3 regions of the Janthinobacterium sp. OK676 genome follow, and region 3 is predicted to be linked to each of the others. Evidence: predicted binding sites of a transcription regulator. Region 3 holds the regulator's gene; each other region holds the start of a gene.
The links. Region 3 encodes HrcA, which represses chaperone genes, less so after heat shock. Its sites were predicted from a motif close to TTAGCACTCNNNNNNNNNGAGTGCTAA; they were not measured.

Region 1 (4,145 bases), on a different contig from region 3:
AAGCGGCGCTGTCGCAGTGGCGGCAGCTGGAAGCGCACCGCGCGGCGCAAACGGCCGGCCGGCAGGGCGTGTTTGACGATTACCGCTTGCGCATCGCCGCCGTCGTGCGCGATTACGGCATGCTGGAGCGGCAACAGGCGCCGACCGACAGCCGCCAGCGCCACGATGTTAGCGGGGCAGGGCGCCCTGCGTGATCTTGACCTTGACCCGATACGCAGGCTCGGCCGCATTCAGGGCCGGCGGCGTGGCCGGATCGACGTCGAGCAGGGTGAACGTCAGGTGGTTGACGGTGACGGAACTGGAAGCGCCTGGCATGGATTCGGACAGGACGATGTCGGTGGCGCCCGCGCTGTTGAGCAGGCTGAAACTGTAGCTGACGTAGCCTTTCCACACGCACACGGCGCCCTTGCGGCAGCGGCTGTCGTTGACACGTTCGAGTTTCAGGGTATCGGTGGCCGTGATGGCGACCTGTTCGCCGGGCGACAGCACGTGGGTGACGCTGCGCGGCGTGTTTTCCGCGTCGCCGGCGCTGCCGGCCGCGCCGCAGCCGGCCAGCATCGCCAGGCAGGCGATGAGCAAGGGGAGCAGGACGGTACGGTAAGAGCGGGTCAGAGATTGCATGTTTTTCCTTTCAGGCAGAGCGTCCCGGGCATGCCTGTGCACGCATGGGATGAAATGATAATAACAAAATGATATTTTTCCGGCGCACTATTGGCGCGCTGCCGATGAATTGACGCGCCGGCCACGCGGCGCGCCGATTACTGCGTAAAATGGCTGTTTTGAAAATCAGGAAACAACCATGAAAAAAACCGACCTGGCCAAAAGCGATGCCAAGAAACTGATGGGAAAGATGAATGTTCCCGGCGCCGGTGCATTCGGTAAGGAAGCGGTCGTCGTCGACCGCCGCGAGCAGCGCAAGCGCGACCAGGCCCTGGGCCTGGTGCCATTCGCCGTCAAGCTGAACAGCGATCTGGTCTTGCAATTGCAGACCCTGGCCAAGGAACGCGGCGTGGATCTGAATGAAGTGGTCGCCGAGCTGATCACCAAAGGCTTGGCTGCAGCTTAACGGCCGACCATGTTTATCTGTTGATAAACATCATTTGTAAAACTAAAAGGCGCCTCGCGGCGCCTTTTACATTGCGGCATGGCTGGCGATTACACGTAGGCGGCCAGGGCGCCCTTCATTTTTTTCAGCGCCGCCACTTCGATTTGACGGATGCGTTCGGCCGATACGCCGAACTCGTCCGCCAGCGCGTGCAAGGTGGCGCCGGAGCCGTCGTCGTTGGCCAGCCAGCGCGCTTCGATGATGCGGCGCGAACGGGCGTCGAGCTTGCTCAAGGCCGTTTCCAGGCCTTCCGATTGCAAACGCGTCACTTGTTCCGCTTCCAGCACCTTGGTCGGCTCGCTTTGCTCCGACGACAGGTAGGCGATCGGTGAAAACTTGTCGTCTTCATCGTCGGTCGGCGATTCCAGCGCGATGTCGCGGCCGCTCAAACGCGTTTCCATCTCGATCACTTCTTCGCGCTTCACGTCGAGCAGCTTGGCCAGCGCATCGATCTGCTTCGGCGTCATCGCGTCCAGGCCCGTCTTGTGGCTGCGCAGGTTGAAGAACAGCTTGCGCTGTGCCTTCGTCGTCGCGACCTTGACCAGGCGCCAGTTTTTCAGGATGTACTCGTGCATCTCGGCTTTCACCCAGTGCATGGCGTACGACACCAGGCGCACGCCCTGGTCCGGATCGAAACGTTTCACGGCTTTCATCAAGCCGATATTGCCTTCCTGAATCAGGTCGGCATGCGGCAAGCCATAGCCCAGGTAGCCGCGGGCAATCGAGACCACCAGGCGCAGGTGCGACAGCACCAGCTCTTGCGCGGCGGCCAGGTCATTTTTTTCGCGCAGGCGTTTCGCCAGCGAAATTTCTTCGTCGTGGGTCAACATGGGCAGGCGGTTCACGGCCGAAATATAGGCGTCGATATTGCCCAGATTGCCAGTGAAACCGAGGCCCAGCGCATTACTTTTGGTCGGAACCAATGCGGACGTTGCGGACATCATAGTCATGTTTTCTCCCTCGTAGTCTTGCTTTGTTCCAGTTGGCCACGTCACGCGACGTGGTCCTGTTGTCTGTTTGCGTATTCGGTCTTGCACTTTGCAGAGCGCGGCACCATCTTCATCTGGCGTCCATGGCGCTACTGCCTTTGGTATGTCCCTATATTAGCACTCTCTGCTTGAGAGTGCCAATCAGCACATTTAATCGTCCTGATAGCCTAAATACTATGGCGGGTTAATGCTTGATATATATCTCTGAACAGCGATTTGACCACGTAGTTAGTCTACGACCTCTGGCTGAAGCGAACCTTAAGAATACTTGCTAAATATCAAGATAACAGCAGATGGGGAGGGTGAGGCGCATGGCGGCACCGCAGGCGCCGCCATGGAAGGGAAGGTCAGTTCAGGCGCGCCAGGTGGCGCTGCACGCAGAGGAAGGCGCCGATCAGGCCCAGGCCGGCGCTCAGGGCCAGCAAGCCGGCCATCGGCAGGGGCGCCAGCGGCACCAGCTGGAATTCGGACGCATACAGGCGGGCAAACTCGGCGATCGCCGTATTGAGCGGCTGCAAGGCCAGCGCCACGGCACCGAGGGCCAGCGCGCCCGCGCACAGGCCCAGCAGGGCGCCCGTGTAATAGAAGGGGCGGTGGATGAAGGTATCCGTCGCGCCGATCAGTTTCGAGATGCTGATTTCATCGCGCTGCTGCATCACCTGCAGGCGGATGGTGTTGAAGACCACGGCGATGACGGCCACGCCCAGGGTAATGGCCAGCAGCAGCAGCACCAGGCGCAGCACGCCCAGCAGGGCCGCCAGGCGCTTGACCCAGGCCGAATCGACTTGCGCCGATTCCACGCCGGGCAGGTGGCGCAGCTGTTCCGCCACGGCATCGACGTCCTGCGCCTCGCTGGCGCTGTTGAAGGCATCGAGTTTCAGCACATAGCTGTCGGGCAGGGGATTGTCGCCCAGGGTGCTGAGCACGTCGGCCAGGCCGTTCTTGTTCTTCAGGGTATCGAGCGCCTGTTCGCGCGGGATGAAGACGATCTTCGCCTTCTGGTCGTGCACGATCTTGCGCATCTCGCCGACCAGCGCCACGGCCTGCTCGCGCGGCGTGTCGATCTTCAGGAAGACGCTGATTTCCGGGTCGACGGACATCTGTTCCGACATAGGGCGCACATTGTCGAGCATGGTCAAGCCGGCGAACGGCAGCGACAGGGCGATGGCGACGACGACGACGTTGAGCAGGAAGCCGCCCGGTGACTTGCGCAGGTGGATCAGCGCCGAACCGAGCGCGAAGCGGTGTTGACGGAACCAGCCCCTCATGCGCGTTCTCCTTCGCCATCATCCAGGCCGGGCGCGAAATCGGGGTCGGGCGGGGCGAACACGGGGGCCTGCGTGGCCTTGTCGATGGCCACCAGCTGGCCGTTTTTCAGGTGGATCACGCGGGCGGCGGCATCGAGCATCTGTTCGTCATGGCTGGAAATGAGGCAGGTCACGCCCACGGAATGGAAGGCCTTCAGGGCGTCGAGCACCTTGTCGGCGCTGGCGCGGTCCAGGTTGGCCGTCGGTTCGTCGGCCAGGATGATCTGCGGCCGGTTGACGATGGCGCGCGCGATCGACACGCGCTGCTGCTCGCCGCCCGACAGTGACAGGGGACGGGCGAGGGCGCGGTCGAGCAGGCCGACTTTATCCAGCGCGGCGCGCGCGCGCTGCTCGGCGGCGGTCTTGTGGGCGCCGACGACGAGCAGCGGCAGCATGACGTTGGCCAGGATGGAGCGGTCGTTGAGCAGTTTCTGCTGCTGGAAGATCAGGCCCATGTTACGGCGCAGGAAGGGCACGCCGGCCGGCTTGAGCTTGGCCATGTCCTGCCCATTGACGATCAGCTTGCCCGACGTGGGGCGTTCCATGGCGGCGATCATTTTCAGCAGGGTGGATTTGCCGGCGCCGGACGGGCCGGCCAGGAAGACCAGCTCGCCCTTGGCAATATTCAGCGAAATGTCGCTGAGCGCCACTGCGTCGGAGGTGTATTGCTTGGAGACGTGCTGAAATTCAATCATGTAGGGGCTTATCCGAGCAGCGCTTCGACAAATTCGGCAGCCACGAAGG
Region 2 (4,145 bases), on a different contig from region 3:
TTCGCCGTCGCGGCACACCATGCTGTAGGACTGGCCCATGATATTGACATCGACACGCGGCATTACGCTTCCTTCTCGTTCTCGGCAATATAGGCACCCGCTTCCGAAGCGGCTTGCTCCAGGCCCGCTTGCACCAGTTCGGGAATTTTTTCCAGCAAGGCTTCCACCCGCTCCTGCGCCTCGCGCATGCGTTGCACGTACAGGGCGTTTTCGGCGGACAGGGCGGCGTTATCCTTGCGCAGTTGCGCGTTTTCACGGCGCAGCGCATGGGTCATTTCGGCCAGCAGGCCTATTTTGTCGGATAATTCGTTGAATTCGGAAATCATTCCGCCACTATAGGGCGGACGCTCCATGGGCGTCAATCGAATCACGCCGCTGTCACACATATTTACATCAATGCAGGGCAGTTGGCGGACAATACACACTTTTTCCGGCGCTTTTCGCCAACTGCGCGCATCTGCGGGCGCCGCGATGGCAGCGTTTTACTCGTCGACGTAATCGGCTTCGATATCGAGTCCGCCATAGCGGTTTTCGCAAGAGCGGCGCGTCAAGGTCTGTTGTCCGCCCTTGCCGTCAAGCACCATCGTCAAATCGCGGCAAGTACGGCTGTAGCTGCCGGGTTTGGCGTCCGTGCCCGAGGGCGTCAGGCGCACTGCCAGCGGCTGCGCATTGCCCAAGCCCTTGTTGCTCCACTGGCGGCTCTTGCCATCCTCTTCATCCTTCAGGGTGCGCACGGCCGCCTTCAGCAGCGCTGCCTGCTCTTTGGCATTCAGCTTGGCCACCGTCACGTCGGACAGGAAAGGCGGATACACGACGGGCGCCGGGTCCTTGCCCTGCACGTCCCAGCGGCCGCTGCTCTGCGAACAGGTGCGCCGGCTCAAGTCCTGCGTTTTACCAGCCGCCGTGACGACGAATGTCAGGTCGCGGCACACGTGCGCCTTCAGGCTGTGTTCCGTCATGCCCGAGTTGCTGAAGTTATAGCTGACTTTGACCATCACGCCGCGCTCGCCGCCGTTGTCCCACACGTGCGCTTCCTGGTCGTCGTCATCCTTGTTCAAGTCCTTGAACAGCTCGTTAAGCAGCATTTCCTTTTGCTGCGGCGTCAGGGTGGCCACGGTGATCTCGTCGGCGATGGTGGGCGTTTGCGCGGCGGCATTGCCCAGGCAGGCGAAACCGAGGACGGCGGCGCCCAGCAGGCGCAGGGCGGGACGGGAAAGAGTCGATGGCATGATGAGTGAGCTTTCAGGTGAGAATGGCGATATTGATATGCAATTCTAATCATCTTATCAAAATCCATAGCAAAACTCTGTTTCCTGTGCGTACAGGAACGCCGTCCGCCCGACGGGCATGCTAGAGTCGCGCCTGTTGCTGACGCCCGGGAACGAGGCTTGCGTTTGCGCAAACCCTGTGTAAATGCAGGCTGCGTGGAACAAGTATCAATATGTTCCCCTTGAATAAGCCCCCTACCGTCCCTATAATTAGCACTCGTTAGTAGAGAGTGCTAACAAACTCTTTCGTAGCAATCCTCAGGACATGATGGTGCATGCCGGACAACAGCAGGGAACGCTACGCGGTGGGCGACGCCGCGATGCACCACTGCTCAAGCCGGCACGCAACGATGCCATGGGGTTTGCTTGACCGTTGCGGGCTGCTTTCAACGGCGGTCACTGAAAGCACGCCTGGCGCTGTGCCAGGCATGTATTCATTCAGCAACACTTATCCATTGAACTTTAAGGAGTTTTGTATGAATCTGCGCCCATTGAACGATCGCGTCATCGTCAAACGCCTCGACCAGGAAACCAAGACTGCGTCCGGCCTCATCATTCCTGATGCAGCTGCTGAAAAACCGGATCAAGGCGAAGTCCTTGCCGTAGGCAATGGCAAGATTCTCGACGACGGCAAAGTCCGTCCTCTGGATGTCAAAGTGGGCGACCGCGTCCTGTTCGGCAAGTACGCCGGCCAAACCGTCAAAGTTGACGGCGATGAGCTGCTGGTCATGCGCGAAGAAGACATCATGGCGATCGTCGTCAAGTAATTGTTTCCACGTTTTAGATAACTCATTCCGAAATTTCTGGAGAATTGAACATGGCAGCTAAAGAAGTAGTATTCGGCGACGCAGCGCGCGCCAAGATGGTCGAAGGCGTCAATATCCTCGCCAACGCAGTCAAAGTCACCTTGGGCCCGAAAGGCCGCAACGTGGTCCTGGAGCGCTCGTTCGGCGCCCCTACCGTCACCAAGGATGGTGTGTCGGTAGCGAAAGAAGTTGAACTCAAAGACAAGCTCATGAACATGGGCGCGCAAATGGTCAAGGAAGTTGCTTCCCGCACCAGCGACAACGCCGGCGACGGCACCACCACCGCAACCGTGCTGGCACAAGCCATCGTGCGCGAAGGCATGAAGTTCGTTGCCGCCGGCATGAACCCGATGGACCTGAAGCGCGGTATCGACAAGGCTGTTGCTGCGACCGTCGAAGAACTGGCGAAAATCGCCCGTCCTTGCACCACGACCAAGGAAATCGCCCAGGTTGGCGCGATCTCGGCGAACTCGGACTACTCGATCGGCGAGCGTATCGCTGAAGCGATGGAAAAAGTCGGCAAGGAAGGCGTCATCACCGTAGAAGACGGCAAGTCGCTGAACGACGAGCTGGACATCGTTGAAGGCATGCAGTTCGACCGCGGCTACCTGTCGCCATACTTCATCAACAACCCGGAGAAACAAGTTGCCGTACTGGACAGCCCATTCGTCCTGCTGTGCGACAAGAAAATCTCGAACATCCGTGACCTGCTGCCGGTACTGGAACAAGTCGCAAAAGCTGGCCGTCCACTGCTGATCATCGCGGAAGACATCGAAGGCGAAGCGCTGGCCACCCTGGTTGTGAACAACATCCGCGGCATCCTGAAAACCTGCGCAGTGAAAGCACCTGGCTTCGGCGACCGCCGCAAAGCCATGCTGGAAGACATCGCTGTCCTGACCGGCGGCCAAGTGATCGCTGAAGAAGTCGGCCTGACCCTGGAAAAAGTGACCCTGGCCGAACTGGGCCAAGCGAAACGCATCGAAGTGGGCAAGGAAAACACCATCGTCATCGATGGCGCCGGCGAAGCTGCCTCGATCGAAGCACGCGTAAAACAAGTGCGTGTACAGATCGAAGAAGCGACCTCGGACTACGACCGTGAAAAACTGCAAGAGCGCGTCGCCAAACTGGCTGGCGGCGTTGCCGTGATCAAGGTTGGCGCAGCCACCGAAGTCGAAATGAAAGAGAAAAAAGCCCGCGTTGAAGATGCACTGCACGCTACCCGCGCTGCCGTGGAAGAAGGCATCGTGCCAGGCGGCGGCGTAGCCCTGCTGCGCGCACGCGCCAACATCACGGTCAAGGGCGACAATCCTGATCAAGACGCCGGTATCAAGATCGTCCTGCGCGCAATGGAAGAGCCACTGCGCATGATCGTGCAAAACGCTGGCGAAGAAGCTTCGGTCGTCGTGGCAGCCGTACTGGCTGGCACGGGCAACTACGGCTACAACGCTGCCAACGGCACGTATGGCGACATGGTGGAAATGGGCGTTCTGGACCCAGCCAAAGTGACCCGTTCGGCGCTGCAAAACGCCGCTTCGATCGCTTCGCTGATGCTGACGACCGACTGCATGGTCTGCGAAATCGCTGACGACAAAGCAGGCGGCGGCATGGGCGGCGGCATGGGTGGCATGGGCGGCATGGGCGGCATGGACGGCATGATGTAATGTCCGGCGGCCAGTCGCGCAGGCGACGGCGCGACCGGCCGCATACGCCGGGACAAGGCTGGCAGACCAAAAGCTGCCAGTACCTGCCCGGCGGCCCCGAAAGCCACCTTCCACGGAAGGTGGCTTTTTTTCGTCTTTCCCTAGCAATTCCAATGATTGCCCGCCTGACTGTTTTGCTTTAGCATGGCCGCCATCTTTCCTCTTTCGCACACCCGCCACCATGCCGCCACGCGCCTCCACTTCCAGAACCACCATCATCGCCGGCATCCTGGCCGGCTTGCTGGCCGCCGGGCTCGGCGCTTTCTACGTGCACGAGCAATCGGCGCCGCGCGATGAGCATGTCCCTGGCGCCAGCGCCGGCACGGCGGCGCCGGAGAAGAACGCGCGCGCCGTCGATGCCTTGATGGCCT
Region 3 (4,145 bases):
TTCTTTCTCCGTCGGCAAGTTGCCGCCTTCGAAACGTTCCACTTTGCCATCCTTGCCGAAGTACACGACCACGCGGCTGCTGGTGGTTTCGCCACTGCCCCGGGCCAGGCGGAATGGGTAATCCCAGCGGTCGGCATGGAAGATATCGGTCAGCAGCGAGGTGCCGAGGACGAAACGCACCTGGTCGCGCGTCATGCCCACTTTCAACTGGGCCAGCATCTCTTCGGAGACAAAGTTGCCTTGTTGAATGTCAGGACGGTAGGGCGAGAAAAACCACATGAATTTTTGCAGCGGCGTGATGGTGGTCGTTTGTGCGCCCTGTTCGGGAACCACTTCCTTGCCTTCTTTTTGAGCAGCTGCCGGCTTTTCGCCAAGGATGCCACGGCTGGCGCAGCCGGACATGGCCAGCGCGACACACACCATGCCTGCCACGACTGATGCTCGGAATGAAATACGGTGCCAGAGAGATGGCAATACAGCCGGTGTTACGCGCATAAATGACCTCAATTTGATGAACAAAACGCCAGGAGTGACCGGCCCGCCAAAAAATGCATATTTTGGCACTCCCCGACAAAACGCTATATGATAAAGCACCTGACCCACATACGAGCAACAAACATGAGTAACAATCCTAGTGATCTCAAGGCAAGCGGCCTGAAAGCCACCCTGCCACGGCTGAAGATACTCGATATCTTCCAGAGTAGCCCGGTACGCCACCTGACCGCGGAAGACGTCTACAAGATTCTGCTGGCCGACAATATGGATGTCGGCTTGGCAACTGTCTACCGTGTCCTCACCCAATTCGAACAAGCCGGATTGCTCAACCGCAACCATTTTGAAACCGGCAAGGCGATTTTCGAACTCAACGAAGGCTCCCACCACGACCACCTGGTGTGCCTCGACTGTGGCCGCGTCGAAGAATTCTTCGACGAAGAGATCGAAATCCGCCAGCAAAAAGTGGCTGAAGAGCGCGGCTTCAAGATCGCCGAACACGCGCTGGCCATCTACGGCAACTGCACCAAGACGGCTTGCCCGCACAAAACGGCCTGACCCAGGCTTGCCGCTCCCACGGGGCGGCTGGCTTGGCAGGCAATACGGTCAATGATGGCTCAGTGCGTTCGACAGCAACTTGGCCGTAATATCGACAATCGGGATGACGCGCTCGTAAGCCATGCGCGTCGGTCCGATCACTCCCAACGTTCCCACGATCTTGCCGTTGACTTCATACGGCGCCGTCACCACGCTCATTTCATCCATCGGCACGAGCTTCGATTCGCCGCCGATGAAAATCTGCACGCCCGTCGCCTTGCTCGACACGTCGAGCAGCTGCATCAAGCCCGTTTTTTGCTCGAACATGTCGAACATCTGGCGCAGCGAATGCATATTCGATGACAGATCGCTCACGCTGAGCAAGTTGCGCTCGCCGGAAATCACCATGTCGTCGCTATGGTCGGCCATCGCTTCGCTGCCCGCCTCCACGGCAGCCTGCATCAGGCTGCCCATATCGTCACGCAACTGGCGCAGTTCGCCTTGCAGGCGCACGCGCACGGCGTCGAACGACAGGCCGCCATAATTCTGGTTGATGTAGTTAGCCGATTGCACCAGTTGCGCCGGCGTATAGTCGGCCTCCGTCAGCAATAGGCGGTTCTGCACGTCGCCGCCGGGCGCGACGATGACAAGCAGGATGCGTTTTTCGGACAGGCGCAGAAATTCGATTTGCTGGAACACGGATTCGCGTCGCGGGCTGAGCACGACGCCGGCAAACTGCGACAGCGACGACAGCATCTGCGCCGCGTTGGCGATGGTCTTTTGCGGCTGCGGCGTCTGCAGGCGCATGCGCGACTCCACCATATGTTCGTCCATATGCTGGACCGTCAGCAAGGTGTCGACAAAGATGCGGTAGCCGCGCGGCGTGGGGATGCGTCCGGCCGAGGTGTGCGGGCTGGCCACATAACCGAGCTCTTCCAGGTCGGCCATGATGTTGCGGATCGTGGCCGGCGACAGGTCGAGGCCGGATATTTTCGACAAGGCGCGCGAACCGACCGGCAGGCCGTCGGCGATATATCGCTCGACCAGGGCTTTCAGCAGTGTTTGGGCACGTGTATCGAGTTGCATGGTGTCTTAGTTAAGCAAGTATTTTGTTAAGCAAGCGGCAACGAAAGCGGCCGAACGTGCATCAACAGCGCCTATTATGCACGTTCGCCCGTCCAGCGGCGATCAATCTTCCAGTTGTCCTTGCAGCCACAGCAGCAATTCATCGAAGTTGGCGCAGATGGCGTCGGGCTGCACGCCGGCGGCCAGGTGGGCATCGCTGCCCTTGCGGTTCATCCACACGGCACGCATGCCCGCCCCTTGCGCGCCCGTCACGTCGAAGTATAAATCGTCGCCGACATACACAGCTTCATGGGGCGCCACGCCCAGCGCGGCGCAGCCGGCCAGGAAGATGCTGGCATCGGGCTTGGCCACGCCGAAATCGCTGGCGGCAATCGATACCTTGAAATGCTGCGCCAGGCCGATAATTTCAAGATCCGCATTGCCATTCGAAATCGAACCGACCAGCATGCGCTGGCCCATCCAGGCCAGGCCAGGCAAGACATCGTCATATGGCTGCACGCGATGGCGCGCCGCCAGGAACTGTGCGATGGCGCCATCGACGAGGGCGGGATCCTCGCCCGCCGCCTCGAAGGCGGTCAGCAGGCCCGCGCGGCGCAGCTCGATCAGGTTGCCATGGAAATGCGGTTGTTCATTCAGCATGGCCAAGCGGTGCTGGCGCAGCACCTCGATGGAAAACTGCTGCGCCACCTTGGGCGCATGCGCGGCCAGCCAGTCGTGCAGCAAGGTTTCGGCGGCGGCAATCACGGGCGCGATGGGCCACAGGGTATCGTCGAGGTCGAACAGGATGGCCTTGGGCGGCACGGCAGGTTTTACAGGAGCAAGGGACATGGGATTCACGGTGGATGCCGCGCCACAGTGCGCAGCCTGCATCTATTGTCGCATTGATCGCCACAGCCAGCATGGCTGCGCCCCCATGAAATGGGGCCGAGCCAGCGCTTCCCGGCGAAAAATTGTTACAGGGTGATACAAGGCAAGATCATCGAGCTTGCCAGATAGACTAAAATAGGCGCCATTCCAATGCGGCGCCAGCGTCCGCGTTGCGCTACCCAACCTAATTCGTTTTGGAGAATGTATGAAAAATTTGTACCTGCGCTCGATGCTGGCGGCGGCTTGCGCCGTCACATTGGCGGCCTGCGGCGGCAGCGGCGGCAACCTGTATCTGAGTGGCCAAGTGTCCAATCTGGCAAAAGACGGCCTGATTCTCCTGAACAATGGCGAACGCTTGCCGGTCTCCGCAGGTCAGACCTCGTTTGTTTTCACCAAGCTGGTCAACACCGATGACCGCTACGACATCAGCATCGCACAACAGCCCAAAGGCGCCGTGTGCGCGATTACCAATGGCGCAGGCAAGGCATCGAGCTATACCGTGACCACGGCCTTCGTCAGCTGCCAGACCAATTCCTATCCGCTGAGCGGCACGATCACGGGCCTGACCGCCGACGGCTTGACCTTGGCCATTGGCAATACCACCACCAGCCCGCTGAAAGGCAGCACGAGCTATACGTTCCCGAATGTCAATGACGGCATCGCCTACAATATTTCCATAGCGACGTATCCAGCTGGCCTGACGTGCAGCTTCGTGGGCTCTGCCAGCGCCAACGGCCGCGATGTCGTCGGCACCATGGGTTCAGCCGCCACGACCGGCGCCACACTGAACTGCACGGCGCAGTAAGCCACGCGATTCGTCACCACTATATTGGAGAAATACATGAAGTTATCCTGCCTGCGTCCACTCGCCGCGCTGCTGTTGACCCTGGGACTGGCTGCTTGCGGCGGCAAGGCCTCGTATGATGTCAGTGGCACCATCACCAACCTGAACACCAACGGCCTGGTCCTGGCCAACGGCGGCGTCAACCTGCCCGTTAGCGCGGGCCAGACCTCGTTTACCTTTGCCAAACGCATCGACTATGGCACCGACTACAACATCACCGTGCAGACCCAGCCAGCCCACATGACTTGCGCCATCAGTGGCGGAACCGGTTCGGCAGGTCACTACCTGAGCATCCAGGCGGCAGTCGTGTGCACGCAAA

Region 1: rpoH (RNA polymerase sigma factor RpoH) is a predicted target of HrcA. The motif match lies at 2,209-2,235, and genes of this name have one in related genera.
Region 2: groES (co-chaperone GroES) is a predicted target of HrcA. The motif match lies at 1,479-1,505, and genes of this name have one in related genera.

The regions. Positions count from the first base shown of each region.
Region 1 is NZ_FNHA01000012.1:197,791-201,935, forward strand. Features, by position in the region: gene BLU39_RS22365 (antibiotic biosynthesis monooxygenase family protein) at 1-194, shown strand, start outside; gene BLU39_RS22370 (hypothetical protein) at 169-621, opposite strand; gene BLU39_RS22375 (hypothetical protein) at 800-1,066, shown strand; gene rpoH (RNA polymerase sigma factor RpoH) at 1,156-2,055, opposite strand; gene ftsX (permease-like cell division protein FtsX) at 2,442-3,362, opposite strand; gene BLU39_RS22390 (cell division ATP-binding protein FtsE) at 3,359-4,096, opposite strand; gene ftsY (signal recognition particle-docking protein FtsY) at 4,105-4,145, opposite strand, start outside.
Region 2 is NZ_FNHA01000006.1:21,106-25,250, forward strand. Features, by position in the region: gene BLU39_RS13330 (cell division protein ZapA) at 1-63, opposite strand, end outside; gene BLU39_RS13335 (DUF904 domain-containing protein) at 63-326, opposite strand; gene BLU39_RS13340 (hypothetical protein) at 483-1,229, opposite strand; gene groES (co-chaperone GroES) at 1,745-2,035, shown strand; gene groL (chaperonin GroEL) at 2,086-3,735, shown strand; gene BLU39_RS13355 (hypothetical protein) at 3,956-4,145, shown strand, end outside.
Region 3 is NZ_FNHA01000003.1:432,860-437,004, forward strand. Features, by position in the region: gene BLU39_RS08825 (outer membrane protein assembly factor BamE) at 1-423, opposite strand, end outside; gene fur (ferric iron uptake transcriptional regulator) at 619-1,050, shown strand; gene hrcA (heat-inducible transcriptional repressor HrcA) at 1,099-2,115, opposite strand; gene BLU39_RS08840 (HAD family hydrolase) at 2,218-2,943, opposite strand; gene BLU39_RS08845 (hypothetical protein) at 3,188-3,787, shown strand; gene BLU39_RS08850 (hypothetical protein) at 3,824-4,145, shown strand, end outside.